DNA from 2 places in the Streptomyces europaeiscabiei genome. Region 1 is predicted to be linked to the other one. Evidence: riboswitches for the same ligand, from Rfam matches in the RefSeq annotation. Region 1 holds a riboswitch; the other holds the start of a gene.

Region 1 (7,229 bases):
CGAACGGCGACGCGATCATCCTGCTGCGGGAGATGCTCACCCCGGGCTCGCTGAACGGGCTGCGGGTCTACTTCCCCGACCCCTGGCCGAAGAAGCGGCACCACAAGCGCCGGCTGATCCAGCCGGAGTTCCTCACGCTCGTCGCGTCACGGCTCAGGCCGGGGGCGATCGTGCACTGCGCGACGGACTGGGAGCCGTACGCCGAGCAGATGCTGGACGTACTGACCGCGCATCCCGACTTCGAGAACACCCGGGCCGACGGCGGGTTCGCGCCACGTCCCGGCTTCCGGCCGCAGACCCGTTTCGAGGGACAGGGACTGGACAAGGGTCATGTGGTGAACGATCTGCTCTTCCGCCGCGTACAGCAGCGTGAGCAGCAGCAGGAACGAGAGCAGATGCAGGAGTCCGAACAACCCCCCACAGGCGTCTGAGGGCCGTCGTTCACAGTCCGGCGGGCACAGTCCTGCGGGCACAGTCCGAAGTACGACGGTTCGCAGGACGCCGGTTCGCAGGACGCGGTCCCGCGGACCGGTCCAATGGGCGCGCGGTCCGATGGGCGCGGTCCGGCGGGCCCGGTCCCCGCGGGCCGCACCACGCGCCGTCGCGGGCGGCGCCATCCCTCGTTAGGGTCAATGCAATGGCCACCAGTCCCCCCTACCCGACGCACCCCGGCGGCCCTGCCGGTGGGTATGCGTTCAGGCCCACGCGCTGGTGGCAGCGGAAGAGCGTCAGATACGGGGCCCTGATAGGGCTGCTCGGGGTCTCCGGGTTCGTCATCCTCGCGCTCGTCCGTGAACAGACCGGCACGGAGGGGTTCCTCGTCGGGCTGGGGCTCGCCGTGCTGCCCGTGCCGTTGCTCATGGCCGCGTTCCGGTGGCTCGACCGGGTGGAGCCCGGGCCCTGGCACAACCTGGTGTTCGCCTTCGCCTGGGGGGCGTGTGCCGCGGCACTCATAGCCATCGTGGCGAACAGTTTTGCGACCCGGTGGATAGCCACGGCGACCGCGGACCCCTCGCATGCCGACGCGCTGGGTGCCACCGTCATAGCGCCCGTGGTGGAGGAGACCGCCAAGGCCGCGGCCATCCTTCTTGTCTTCCTGTTCAGGAGGCGGCACTTCACCGGGATCGTGGACGGCGTGGTGATCGCGGGGTTCACCGCGACCGGGTTCGCGTTCACCGAGAACATCCTGTATCTGGGCACCGCTTTCGGGACGGATCAGCTCAGTGGGGGCAGTGGGCTGGCGTCGGTCACCGCGGCCACGTTCTTCGTGCGGGTGATCATGTCGCCGTTCGCGCATCCGTTGTTCACCGTGCTGACGGGGATCGGGTTCGGGATCGCGGCGTTCTCCGCCGAGTGGCAGCGGGGGAGGCGGGTGCTCGTGCCGGTGGGTGGGCTGCTGCTCGCCATGGGGATGCACGCGGTCTGGAACGGGTCGGCGACGTTCGGGGAGTACGGGTTCTTCGCGGTGTACGCGGCCTTCATGGTGCCGGTGTTCGGGTTGCTGACGTGGCTGGTGATCTGGGCTCGGCAGCGGGAGTTGCGGACCGTGCGGGAGGCGTTGCCCGCGTATGCGGCCGCGGGGTGGCTGACCCCGGCCGAGCCGTACGTGCTGGGGTCGATGCGGGCTCGGCGCGTGGCGCGGGAGTACGCGGCGCACCACTTCGGAAAGGCGGGGGCCCGGTCGGTCGCGGAGTACGAGGCGTACGCGACGCAGTTGGCGTTCCTGCGTCATCGAGGGCTGCGGGGGCGGGCCGGGGATGGCTTCGCGCTGCGGGAGCGGGAGCTGTTGTTCGAGCTGTGGCGACGGCGGGGGTTGGCTCGGCCCGCGATGGGATACGCGGGGCGGGAAGCTGGGCCGAAGCACGGGTACGGGTACGGCGGCTACGGGCACGGCGGCTACGGGTACGGGTACGGGTCGGCCTACCCTCAGCCGGTGGCTTACGGGATGGCTCCGTATCCCTCGTACAACCCGTATCAGTACTAGCGGTGCACGAGCCGCCTGTTGGGCGGTTCGCGAGCTGCCGGTCGGTGGGGCGGGGCCGCGCCGGGGTGTCGCCCGTCGCCTGGGGCCCTGCTGCTCGGGGTTGGTTCGGTGTGACTTCTCGGGCCGCCGTTGCGACGGGCCTGACGCACCCGCACAACCACTTCCAGGTGGAGGCGGCGGACCGGGCGTGGTGGCGTCGGTCGGCGGGTGCGTGCCGCGTTCCTCGCTGTGACCGCTCGGTCGTCGGTGTGGCTGCCCGGCGTCCTGCCCGGTGGTCCCTCTGTGCGCAGCCGTGCCGCGGGGCCGACCACCCGGCCCCGCTCAGCCCTCCGCTCAGTCCCCGCTCCGTACGTCCCCCGCCCGGCCGCGGCCAGTCACGCCGCCGGGGCGGCGGCCCGGGTGGGCGTCGCGCGGCACTGTGGGTGTGGCCCACCCCCGCCGGCCCCGGGCGGCGGTACGCGGACGCTATGCCGAGGCCTCGGTCAGGCGGTTCACCTCCTCGGGGGTGAGGGTGAGGTCGGCGACGGCGAGGAGGGCGGGGAGCTGGTCGACGGTTCGCGCGGAGGCGATCGGCGCGGCGACGGTCGGCTGGGCGGCGAGCCAGGCGAGGGCGATGGTGGCATGGGCGGCACCGCGGGACTCGGCGATCTCGTCGAGGACCGTGAGGACCCGCGTGCCGGCCGGGGTTTCGAGGTACGCGCCGGCACCGGCTGCACGAGGGCTGTCGACCGTCGTGCCGGGGCGGTACTTGCCCGTCAGGAAGCCCTTGGCGAGGGCGAAGTACGGGACGGCGGAAAGGCCGGCGTCGGTGGCGAGGGCCTGGAGGGGGCCCTCGTAGGTGTCCCGGGAGACCAGGTTGTAGTGGGGCTGGAGCGCCACGTAGCGGGCCAGGCCCTCGGCGGCCGAGAAGTCCAGGGAGGCCCGCAGGCGTTCGGGCGTGATGTTGGACGCGGCTATCGCGCGGACCTTGCCGGCCTTCACCAGGTCGTCGAGGGCGGTGATGATCTCCTCGACGGGGACTTCGGGCTTGTCGAAGTGGGTGTAGTAGAGGTCGATGTGGTCCGTGCCGAGGCGGGCGAGGGAGGCGTCGGCCGCCGCCTTGATGTTGGCCGCCGTCAGACCCTGGTACTCGGGATGCTGGCTCACCTTGGTCGCGATGACCACGTCGGCGCGGTTGCCCCGGGACTTGACCCAGTTGCCGATGATCGTCTCGGACTCACCGCCCTTGTTGCCCTCCACCCAGGCCGAATAGGAGTCGGCGGTGTCGACGAAGTTGCCGCCGGCGGCCGCGTAGGCGTCGAGGACGGCGAAGGACTGTGCCTCGTCTGCGGTCCACCCGAAGACGTTGCCGCCGAGGGAGAGCGGGAAGACCTCGATGTCGGACGTGCCCAGCTTGCGAAGAGAAGTCATGTCCAACGTCAACCGGCGAGGCGGACGCCCGCATTCCGCCCCAGCGTGAACGGTAGGTGAAGCCGTGGAGCGGGGGAAAGCCTCGGCCGACGCCGGGTGCCTGCTTCGTCGACGCCGACCTGCGGTCTCCCTCCTCTCCCTCCTCTCCCTCCTCTCTCGCCTCTCTCGCCGGCACGCCGTCCGGCCCCACCCGCTCCGCTCCGTACCTGCTCTGCCCTGTCTCCCGCTCTGCTCCGTACCCGCTCCGCCCTGCCTCGCTCCGCCCTGCCTCGCCCGGACATGACGAACGCCGCGTAGTCCTCACGGACCTACGCGGCGTCGCTGGTTCCGACCGGCTCTACGGGGTCAGGCCCTTGCTGCGCAGCCATGCCGCCGGGTCGATGCCGCTGGCCGAACCGCCAGGGTGGACCTCCATGTGGAGGTGGGCGCCGGTGACGTTGCCGGTGGCGCCCACGCGGCCGATGACGTCGCCGGTGGCGACCTTCTGGCCGACGCTGACGCCGATGGAGGACTGGTGGGCGTACCAGATCTCGGTGCCGTCATCGAGGGTGAGGACGGTCTTGTAGCCGTAGGAACCCTCGTAGCCGGCCTGCGTGATGGTGCCGCCGTGGACCGCCTTGATGAGGGTGCCCGTGGGGGCGGCGAAGTCGAGGCCGGTGTGGTAACCGGAGGACCAGTAGGGGCCGGCCTGGCCGAAGGTGGAGGTGAGGGTGTACGAGGAGGTCGGAAGCGTGAACTGCTTGGCGAGGGACGCGAGGCGCTCGGCTTCCTTCTTCTCCGCGGCCTCTTCCTCCGCCTTCTTCTTGGCGGCGGCTTCCTTTGCCTCGGCTTCCTTCTTCTCCTTGGCGGCCAGCTCGGCGGCCTTGTCCGCGGCGGCGGTCTGGGCGGCCTCGGCGGCGGCCTTGTCGGAGGCGTCCTGCTGGGACTCGGCCTGCGCCATGATGCGGGCGCGCAGCGCCTCACCGGCGTCGGCGGTGCCCTGCTCGGCGTCGGCGGCGGTCAGGCCGGCACTGCTGAGCGGGGTGGTGGAGGCCTGGGGCTCCGGCTCGTCGGCCTCGTCCTCGAAGACCGAGCCGACGTTCGGCATGTCGGGCATCGATATGGACACCGGGGCCTTGCCGGACTGCGCGCTGGCCATGCCGGCGCCGCCGACGGCGGCTATGACACCGACGCCGAGAACCGTGGAGCTGCGGGCCAGTCCGCCACGGGCGAGTCCACCGCGCGGCTTGGCGACGCGGTGCCGGCCGCGAACGGGGCGAATGGTCTCCTCGCTGGGATTCCACTCCTGCCAGGGGCCCTCGTTGTCGCTGTTGTAGCTGCCGTAACCGAACGTCTGGCTCTCGCCTTCGCGTTGGTTCGGGACGAACGGGGCTTCGGTCGCGGACCGGTTCGACGCCACGTGGGCGCGCTCCTTCCTTCCTCCTCGCCTACCGGGTTAGCTGACGGGTTCGGAGCAGGAAGGTCTCCTACGCGCGTAAACCGGACGTGCGGACTGCCACGACGGTTTCCGTGCGATTCACCCCAGGGTGGTGGTTCCCCGGTTCCCTTGCGGGATTCGGCGCATGAGCACGGAGCCGACTCTTGTGACGGCTGGGACGACCGCGCTGCGTTATCGAACGTTAATAGACGCGAGTACTCCATTCCAAGCTGTTCTGAATGATCGTTCCGGCCTGCGCGCTGGACTTTACGGGGCATGGGGGGTTTAAAACGGGCGAGTTGACCTTGCCTCACGAGTAACAAAAGTTCTGACGTTACATCAGCTTCTATACGGAGGACGGTCGAACAGACACGTTCCGTGATACCGCGGTCCCCTGATCGCGAGAGACGTGAGAGACATGAGAGACGTGAGCGATGTGGGAGACATGAGAGACGTGTGGGCGGCGGGTTGTCAGGATCGGCGGACCGCCAGGAGGGCCATGTCGTCCGTCGTGCTGTCACCCGTGTGTCGGCGCACTTCCTCCGCGAGGGTCGTCAACAGGGCGCTCGGGGCGGAGAAGACCCGGCCGGACAGGCGCGCGGCCGGGTCGTAGAAGACACCGCGCGCGTCCCGCGCCTCGGAGAGGCCGTCCGTGTAGAAGAGCAGCATGGCGCCGGGCGGGAACCCGGTCTCCTGCGCGCGGTCGGGCCAGGTCCCCAGGTCCTCCATGCCCAGCGGGAGCGCGGACTGCGGGGCGTCCAGAGTGCACAGGGTCCCGTCGGCGTACAGCAGCAGGGGTGACGGATGGCCTCGGTTGACGATCCGGGCGCGGCCGGCACCGTGCGGGAACTCCGCCAGTACGGCCGTCACGAACCCCTCGCGCTCCACCGCCGCGTCCCGTCGCGCGGCCTCCCGCCGCGTCGCCTCCCGGGCCAGCGCCCGTTCCAGCCGCTGGGCGACCGCTTCGAGCGTCGACTCCTGCTCGGCCGCCTCCCGGAACGCGCCGATCAGCACCGCCACCGCCGACACGGCCCCCAGCCCCTTGCCGCGCACATCGCCCACGATCAGCCGTACGCCGTGGGGTGAGTCCTGCACCGCGTACAGATCGCCGCCGATCGACGCCCCCGCCTGCGCCGCCTCGTACCGCGCGGCGAACTCCAGCCCGCCGATCCGCTCCTGCGGCACGGGCAGTACGGCCCGCTGGGCCGCCTCGGCGATCTCGCGGGCGGTGGCGAGCCGGGCGTCGCTGCGGCGAACGAGACGGTTGATCAGTACGGCCAGTACGGCGACGGTGACCACCGTGGCGATCTCGGTGATCGCGTCCACGTGGCCCGTGTCGCCGTAGTAGACGCGGACGGCGGTGATGCCGGCGACCGAGGCGGCGCCGGTGATCACCGTGCCGTGCAGCGAGAAGAGCGGGGCCGCGACGAGGGGAGCGGCCGTGAAGAAGGGGACCGCCGTGAACTCGCGCGGAGTGAAGTGGTCGTAGAAGAGGCCGACGACGATCAGCAGGCCGGGAATGAGGCGAACGAGCGTACGGGTGTGCGAGAACCGCCACCCACCCGGCTCCCTGACACCCTCCACTCCCTCTCTCTGCCCCACGGCTACAGGGTTTCCGGGTGTGGCGTGCGGGGCTAGTCGGCGGGGCCGACTGGGCTAGTGGGAGGAGTGGGGGCCGGAGGGGGAGGGTGGGGGCCGGAGGGGGAGGGGGAGGGCCGAAGGCGGAGGGTGCGGGCCGAAGGCGGAGGGTGCGGGCCAGAACGGGCGGATTGTGGGTGTGGAGGGGGAGGCGCTGCTCCGGTCTGGGGGCGGATGAGCGGCCGTCGGCGGTTGGTTGCCGGAGGCCAGTGGGGCCGGCAGCTGCTGGCGGAGACCAGGGCGGCTGGGGGCGGCGGCTACCGAGACCGGGGCGGCTACGGCGACCGAGACCGGGGCGGCTGCGGGCGGCGGCTACCGGGGTCGTCTCCTCGCCCTCCTGCCCTCGGCCCTGTTCCCGCCCCCGAGGGCTCAGCCCGCCGTCAACCCGGTCAGTCCCGTCAGCTCCGGCAGGGGGAGCGTGTGGTGGGTCTGGAGGACCTTCGCTCGGAGGTAGCGGACGTTGTGGGCGGTGGTGAAGACGCCCGTGGGCACGCGGTGGCGGACGCCGACGCCCAGGTCACGGAGCTGCTGCGCCTTGTCGGGGTTGTTCGAGAGCAGGTCCAGCTCGTCGATGCCGAGGGCACCCAGCATCTGGGCCGCCGCCGTGTAGTCGCGGGCGTCCTCCGGCAGGCCGAGCGCCGCGTTCGCCTCGTACGTGTCGAGGCCCTGGTCCTGAAGGGCGTACGCGTCGAGCTTGTTGTAGAGGCCGATGCCCCGGCCCTCCTGACGGAGGTAGAGGAGGACACCGCCGCGCTCGGCGATCCGCTCCACCGCCTCACG
Region 2 (7,229 bases), 2.8 Mb from region 1:
GCGCGTGGTGCTCTCCGAGGACCACCTGACCCCGGTCGCCGCGGTGTGCCTCTGGTACGACGTCGGTTCGCGCCACGAGGTCGAGGGCCGTACGGGCCTCGCCCACCTCTTCGAGCACCTGATGTTCCAGGGCTCGGGCCAGGTGAAGGACAACGGTCACTTCGAGCTGGTCCAGGGCGCGGGCGGTTCGCTGAACGGCACCACCAGCTGGGAACGCACCAACTACTTCGAGACCATGCCCACCCACCAGCTGGAGCTCGCGCTGTGGCTGGAGGCCGACCGCATGGGCAGCCTGCTGCTCGCGCTCGACCAGAAGAACCTGGACAACCAGCGGGCCGTCGTCCAGAACGAGCGTCGGCAGCGGTACGACAACGTGCCCTACGGCACGGCCTTCGAGAAGATCTTCCGCCTGGCCCACCCCGAGGGCCACCCGTACCGGCACACGCCGATCGGCTCGATGGACGACCTGGAGGCGGCCAGCCTGGAGGACGCCCAGCAGTTCTTCCGGACGTACTACGCGCCCAACAACGCCGTCCTGTCGATCGTCGGCGACATCGACCCGGACCGGACACTCGCGTGGGTGGAGAAGTACTTCGGCTCCATCCCCTCCTACGACGGCAAGCCAGAGCCGCGCAGCGGCGCGCTGCCCGACGTCATGGGCGAGCAGCTGCGCGAGGTCGTCGAGGAGAACGTGCCCGCGCGCGCGTTGATGGCCGCCTACCGGCTGCCGGAGGACGGCACGCGCGCGTGCGACGCGGCCGACCTGGCGCTCACGATCCTCGGCGGCGGCGAGTCGTCCCGCCTCTACAACCGGCTCGTCCGCCGTGACCGTACGGCCGTCACGGCCGGGTTCGGCCTCCTGCGGCTGGCCGGTGCGCCCTCCATGGCGTGGATGGACGTGAAGACCTCCGGTGACGTCGAGGTGCCCGTCATCGAGGCCGCCGTCGACGAGGAGCTCGCCCGGTTCGCCGCGGAGGGGCCCACGGCGGAGGAGATGGAGCGCGCCCAGGCCCAGTTGGAGCGCGAGTGGCTGGACCGGCTCGGCACGGTCTCGGGCCGAGCCGACGAACTGTGCAGGTATGCGGTCCTGTTCGGCGACCCGAAGCTCGCCCTCACCGCCGTCGACCGGGTCCTGGAGGTGACGGCCGACGAGGTCCAGGAGATCGCCAAGGCGCGCCTGAGGCCCGACAACCGCGCGGTGCTCGTGTACGAGCCCGTCGCAGGCGAAGAGGGCGCCGAAGAGGAGGCCGCCGAGGCGGAGGCCGTCGAAACCACCGACGAGAACGAGGAGTCGGCGAAGTGACCGAGCTCGCGACCATGGACTTCCACCCGCAGCCCCAGGCCGGCGACGCCAGGCCCTGGGCGTTCCCGGCGCCCGAGCGCGGCACCCTGGACAACGGTCTGACCGTGCTGCACTGCCACCGCCCCGGCCAGCAGGTCGTCGCCGTGGAGGTCATCCTCGACGCGCCCCTGGACGCCGAGCCGACCGGCCTGGACGGCGTCGCCACCATCATGACCAGGGCGTTCTCCGAGGGCACCGACAAGCACACGGCCGAGGAGTTCGCCGCCGAGCTGGAGCGCTGCGGCGCCACCCTCGACTCGCACGCCGACCACCCCTGCGTACGTCTGTCCCTCGAAGTGCCCGTGTCGCGGCTGGAGAAGGGCCTGGGGCTGCTCGCCGACGCGCTGCGGGCACCCGCGTTCGAGGACAGCGAGATCGAGCGGCTGGTGGCCAACCGGCTCGACGAGATCCCGCACGAGACCGCCAACCCGGGCCGCCGGGCCGCCAAGGAGCTCTACAGGGAGCTGTTCCCGGCCACGTCCCGCATGTCGCGGCCCCGCCAGGGCACCGAGGAGACCGTCGAGGGCATCGACTCCGCGGCCGTACGGGCCTTCTACGAGCGGCACGTACGCCCCGCGACGGCCACCGCAGTGGTCGTCGGCGACCTCGCCGGGGTCGACCTCGACACGCTGCTGGGCGAGACCCTGGGCGCCTGGACCGGCTCCGCGGCCAAGCCGAGCACCGTGCCGTCGGTGAGCGCCGACGACACCGGGCGCGTGATCATCGTGGACCGTCCCGGCTCCGTGCAGACCCAGTTGCTCATCGGCCGGGTGGGCGCCGACCGGCACGACCGTGTGTGGCCGGCCCAGGTGCTTGGCACCTACTGCCTCGGCGGCACCCTCACCTCCCGCCTGGACCGCGTCCTGCGCGAGGAGAAGGGCTACACCTACGGGGTGCGCGCGTTCGGCCAGGTGCTGCGTTCCGCGCCCGACGGCTCGGGCACGGCGATGCTCGCCATCAGCGGCTCCGTCGACACACCCAACACCGGCCCGGCGCTCGACGACCTGTGGACGGTGCTGCGCACCCTCGCCGCCGAGGGGCTGACCGACGCCGAGCGGGATGTCGCCGTGCAGAACCTCGTCGGGGTCGCCCCCCTCAAGTTCGAGACGGCCGCGGCCGTGGCGAACACGCTGGCCGACCAGGTCGAGCAACACCTGCCGGACGACTACCAGTCGACGCTGTACCGCCAACTCGCCGCCACCGGCACGGTGGAGGCCACCGCGGCCGTCGTGAGCGCCTTCCCGGTGGACCGTCTGGTGACCGTCCTCGTGGGCGACGCCGCGCAGATCGAGGAGCCGGTCAGGGCCCTCGGAATCGGTGAAGTCACCGTCGTACCGGCCGAGTAGAAACCGGACAGAAGGACACACGTCCGTGGGGCCCTGGTGACTGAAGAGTCACCAGGGCCCACGTTTGTCCGTATTGATGGCGGAGGCTGTGTGTCTGACCTGTGGCGTACTTAACAAATCCTGTGATCCGTTTGTTATTTCGAAGACGGCGCACTTAGCGTCGGTCCGGCTGTTCGTCAGAGGTTCGCCGCAGCCGCGGCACCGGACAGTCATCGCCGAATCCCCATGGCGCGAGCCCGGGGAGCCGGGGACCCACCGAAGTCCCCTGGGGTGAATCGGGTGCCCTTCGCGAGCGACGCGAAACGAGGGGCAGCCGTAGGAGACCTTCCTGCTCCGAACCCGTCAGCTAACCCGGTAGGCGAGAAGGAAGGAAAGGATCAGCCACTTCATGGCGTTCACCCGCGCCCCCGGCAAGCACCGCCGTCCCGGCCGTGTACAGCGCACGACCACGAGGAACGTGGGCGTAGCCGCTCTCACCACCACCGGTGTCATCGGCACCCTCGCCGGCCCCGCGCTCGCCGCGGAGGAGCCCGCCGTCGAGCAGACCGGCCTGAACCAGATCATCGTCCTCGGCGACACGGTCGCCGACCAGGTGGACGCCCAGGCCGTTGCCCAGCAGCAGGCCGCCGAGGTGGCGGAGGTCAAGAAGAAGGCGCAGGAGGAGGCCCGCAAGGCCGCCGCCGAGAAGGCCGAGCAGGAACGTGCCGCCGCCAAGGAGCGCGAGGAGATCAAGGCACGCGCCGCCCGCGCGGCCGAGCGCGAGCGCCTCAACACCTATGTCTCCCCCATCAGCGGCTCGTACATCTCCACCGGCTACAAGGCCGGCGGCGCCGTCTGGTCCTCCGGCAGCCACACCGGCGTCGACTTCCACGCCGCGTCCGGCACCGCCGTCCACGCGGTGGGCTCCGGCACCGTCGTCGAGGCCGGCTGGGGTGGCGCGTACGGCAACAACATCGTCATCAAGATGACCGACGGCACGTACACCCAGTACGGCCACCTGTCGTCCATCGGCGTCTCCGTCGGCCAGACGGTCACCCCCGGCCAGCAGATCGGCCTCTCCGGGGCGACCGGCAACGTCACGGGCGCGCACCTGCACTTCGAGGCCCGGACGACGGCCGAGTACGGCTCGGACATCGACCCCGCCGCGTATCTGCGCTCGCACGGCGTGAACGTCTGACGCGGCGCGCAACGCTCCCCGAAGGCCCCGGCTCACGAGCCGGGGCTTTTCGCGTTGTGACGTACCTCCTGTCCCGTACCTCCTGTCCAAAAAATATCCCTGGATTCCGGCCTGCCATCGGAAATTCCGGCCCGCTGCAATAGAGTCGCTGGAACACACGTCAATCATCGACGTTTCACGGGGATTAAGGCGGAGGTCGGTATGCGTATTCCGGCGCACTCGGTATGCACGGCGATCCGTGATGACATCGTCGCGGGTGTCTACGAGCGCGGCAGCCGTCTCACCGAGGAACTGCTCGCCCGCCGGTACGGCGTCAGCCGGGTCCCCGTGCGCGAGGCGCTGCGCACGCTGGAGGCCGAGGGCTTCGTGGTGACCCGACGGCACGCGGGCGCGTGCGTCGCCGAGCCGACCGAGCAGGAGGCCGCCGACCTGCTGGAGATGCGCATGCTGCTGGAGCCGTTGGGCGCCGCCCGTGCCGCCCAGCGCCGCACGGAGGCGCACCTCAAGGTGTTGCGAGGCCTGGTCAGGCTGGGGCAGGAGCGGGCCAGGAGGGGCACCAGCGAGGATCTGCGCTCCCTGGGCGGCTGGTTCCACGAGACGCTCGCACAGGCGTCCGGCAGCCCCGCCCTGACGTCGACACTCGCCCAGCTGCGGCACAAGATCGCCTGGATGTACGCGGTCGAGGCGCCCGCCGACCCCGTGGAGTCCTGGGCGGAGCACGGCGGCATCGTGGACGCCGTCGCGCGCGGCGACAGCGACCGGGCCCGCACCATCACGTCCCTGCACACCGAGCGCGCCACCGCCGCGCACCGGCTCCGATTTCCGGGCGGGGCCGGCGGGGCGGAGCGCCCGGACCGTGTGAGGACTTCGCAACACCCCGTAAACACGCCGAGTCTGCGGCATTAACACGGGAGCCGTATACAAAGAGGCAAGAATTCCGAGGGGTATTCTTTCTGCTGCCCACGGAACGCCGAACAGGACGAAAAATACGAAGGGCCCGCCCGATAAATCGGACGAGCCCTTCGGTGTGTGGGCGGGTGGCCTTTCAGGCCTTTTCCGTTCCGCCTACCCGGCCGCTCAGACCGTCTCGGGGAGTTCTTCGAGCCCCTCGGCCACGAGCTTCGCCAGCCGGTCGAGGGCGACGTCCGCGCCCTCGGCGTCGGAGGCGAGCACGATCTCCTCGCCGCCCTGGGCGCCGAGGCCCAGGACCGCCAGCATGGAGGCCGCGTTGACGGGGTTCCCGTCGGCCTTGGCGATCGTCACGGGGATACCGGAGGCCGTGGTGGCCCGGACGAAGATGGATGCGGGTCGGGCGTGGAGGCCCTCGGCCCAGCCGACGTTGACGCGGCGCTCAGCCATGTGATGCTGCCCTTCAGGTGTCTCGGGTGCTTCAGAGAGGTCTAGACCATGTTGTCTAGACCAGTTTCCCATATCGTGCGACGCACCGGAACGGGCCCACGGCCTGACCGCGAACCGGCTGTCGCGCTTGTGTTGTGCGTCCCCAGACTGCCCCGCGCCGTTGCCGTACGCGAGCCGTACTCTGGGGCCCATGCAGACCTCGTCGGACCGGCACGAGTACCCCGCCCACTGGGAGGCCGACGTGGTGCTGCGCGACGGCGGCACCGCACGCATCAGGCCCATCACCGTTGATGACGCCGAGCGTCTCGTCAGCTTCTACGAGCAGGTCTCGGACGAGTCGAAGTACTACCGCTTCTTCGCGCCGTACCCTCGCCTGTCCGCCAAGGACGTCCACCGCTTCACGCACCACGACTTCGTGGACCGGGTGGGGCTCGCCGCCACCGTGGGCGGCGAGTTCATCGCCACCGTACGCTACGACCGCATCGGCGCCGACGGGATGGCCGCGTCCGCCCCCGCCGACGAGGCCGAGGTCGCCTTCCTCGTCCAGGACGCCCACCAGGGCCGCGGTGTCGCCTCCGCCCTCCTCGAACACATCGCCGCCGTCGCCCGCGAACGCGACATCAGACGCTTCGCCGCCGAGGTACTCCCCGCCAACAGCAAGATGATCAAGGTGTTCACCGACGCCGGGTATCAGCAGAAGCGCAGCTTCGAGGACGGTGTCGTCCGCCTGGAGTTCGGCCTGGAGCCCACCGACCGCTCCGTCGCCGTGCAGCGCGCGCGGGAGCAGCGGGCCGAGGCCAGATCCGTCCAGCGGCTGCTCGCCCCCGGCTCGGTCGCCGTCATCGGCGCCGGGCGCACGCCGGGCGGAGTGGGCCGCAGTGTCCTCGCCAACCTGCTGGACGCCGGCTTCACCGGGCGGCTGTACGCGGTGAACAAGGCCCTCCGGGACGACGAGAAGGAACTCGGCGGGGTGCTCGCACACCGGTCGGTCACCGCCATCGAGGGGTCCGTGGACCTCGCGGTCGTCGCCGTTCCCGCCGCCCACGTCCCCGAGGTCGTCGCCGAGTGCGGAGCGCACGGCGTGCAGGGGCTCGTGGTCGTCTCCGCCGGGTACGCCGAGAGCGGTCCCCAGGGGCGCGAGCGCCAGCGCGAACTGGTGCGCCAGGCGCGCACCTACGGCATGCGCATCATCGGGCCGAACGCCTTCGGGATCATCAACACCGCTCCCGACGTACGGCTCAACGCCTCGCTCGCTCCCGAGACACCGCGCTCCGGTCGCATCGGTCTCTTCGCCCAGTCCGGCGCCATCGGGATCGCGCTGCTGTCCCGGCTGCACCGGCGCGGGGGAGGGGTCACCGGCGTCACGGGCGTCTCCACCTTCGTGTCGTCCGGCAACCGCGCGGACGTGTCCGGGAACGACGTCCTCCAGTACTGGTACGAGGACCCGGACACCGATGTCGTCCTCATGTATCTGGAGTCCATCGGCAACCCGCGCAAGTTCACCCGCCTCGCCCGGCGCACGGCGGCGGTCAAGCCGCTCGTGGTGGTGCAGGGGGCGCGCCACGGTTCCGCGCCCCAGGGGCATGCCGTACGCGCCACCATGCTGCCCCACACCACCGTGTCGGCGTTGCTGCGGCAGGCCGGGGTGATCCGGGTCGACACGATCACGGAACTGGTCGACGCGGGACTGCTCCTGGCCCGGCAGCCGCTGCCGGCGGGGCCGCGGGTGGCGATCCTGGGCAACTCCGAGTCGCTGGGGATGCTCACCTACGACGCCTGTCTCTCCGAGGGGCTGCGGCCGCTGCCCCCGCTGGACCTGACGACCGGGGCCTCGGCGCGGGACTTCCACGCGGCGTTGTCGCGGGCGCTGGCCGACGACTCGTGCGACGCGGTGGTGGTGACGGCCATACCGGCACTCGGGGAGACGTCGCCCGGGGACGCGGCCCTGGCCGAGGCACTGCGGTCGGCGGTGGCTGCGAACCCGTCGAAGCCGGTGCTTGTCGTG

What was found. Region 1 has a riboswitch for cyclic di-AMP ahead of OG858_RS21615 (M23 family metallopeptidase). Riboswitches for the same ligand answer to the same signal wherever they lie in the genome.
Region 2: linked by a shared signal. The riboswitch ahead of OG858_RS33855 (M23 family metallopeptidase) and the one ahead of OG858_RS21615 (M23 family metallopeptidase) in region 1 are both predicted to bind cyclic di-AMP.

What each region holds. Positions count from the first base shown of each region.
Region 1 covers NZ_CP107841.1:4,953,165-4,960,393, forward strand. Annotated here, with positions in the region: gene trmB (tRNA (guanosine(46)-N7)-methyltransferase TrmB) at 1-431, shown strand, start outside; gene OG858_RS21605 (PrsW family intramembrane metalloprotease) at 638-1,984, shown strand; gene OG858_RS21610 (aldo/keto reductase) at 2,450-3,394, opposite strand; gene OG858_RS21615 (M23 family metallopeptidase) at 3,732-4,793, opposite strand; cyclic di-AMP (ydaO/yuaA leader) riboswitch at 4,804-4,965, opposite strand; gene OG858_RS21620 (PP2C family protein-serine/threonine phosphatase) at 5,283-6,395, opposite strand; gene OG858_RS21625 (GTP cyclohydrolase II) at 6,819-7,229, opposite strand, start outside.
Region 2 covers NZ_CP107841.1:7,755,365-7,762,593, forward strand. Annotated here, with positions in the region: gene OG858_RS33845 (M16 family metallopeptidase) at 1-1,303, shown strand, start outside; gene OG858_RS33850 (M16 family metallopeptidase) at 1,300-2,688, shown strand; cyclic di-AMP (ydaO/yuaA leader) riboswitch at 2,892-3,063, shown strand; gene OG858_RS33855 (M23 family metallopeptidase) at 3,077-3,865, shown strand; gene OG858_RS33860 (GntR family transcriptional regulator) at 4,067-4,771, shown strand; gene OG858_RS33865 (HPr family phosphocarrier protein) at 4,943-5,224, opposite strand; gene OG858_RS33870 (bifunctional acetate--CoA ligase family protein/GNAT family N-acetyltransferase) at 5,415-7,229, shown strand, end outside.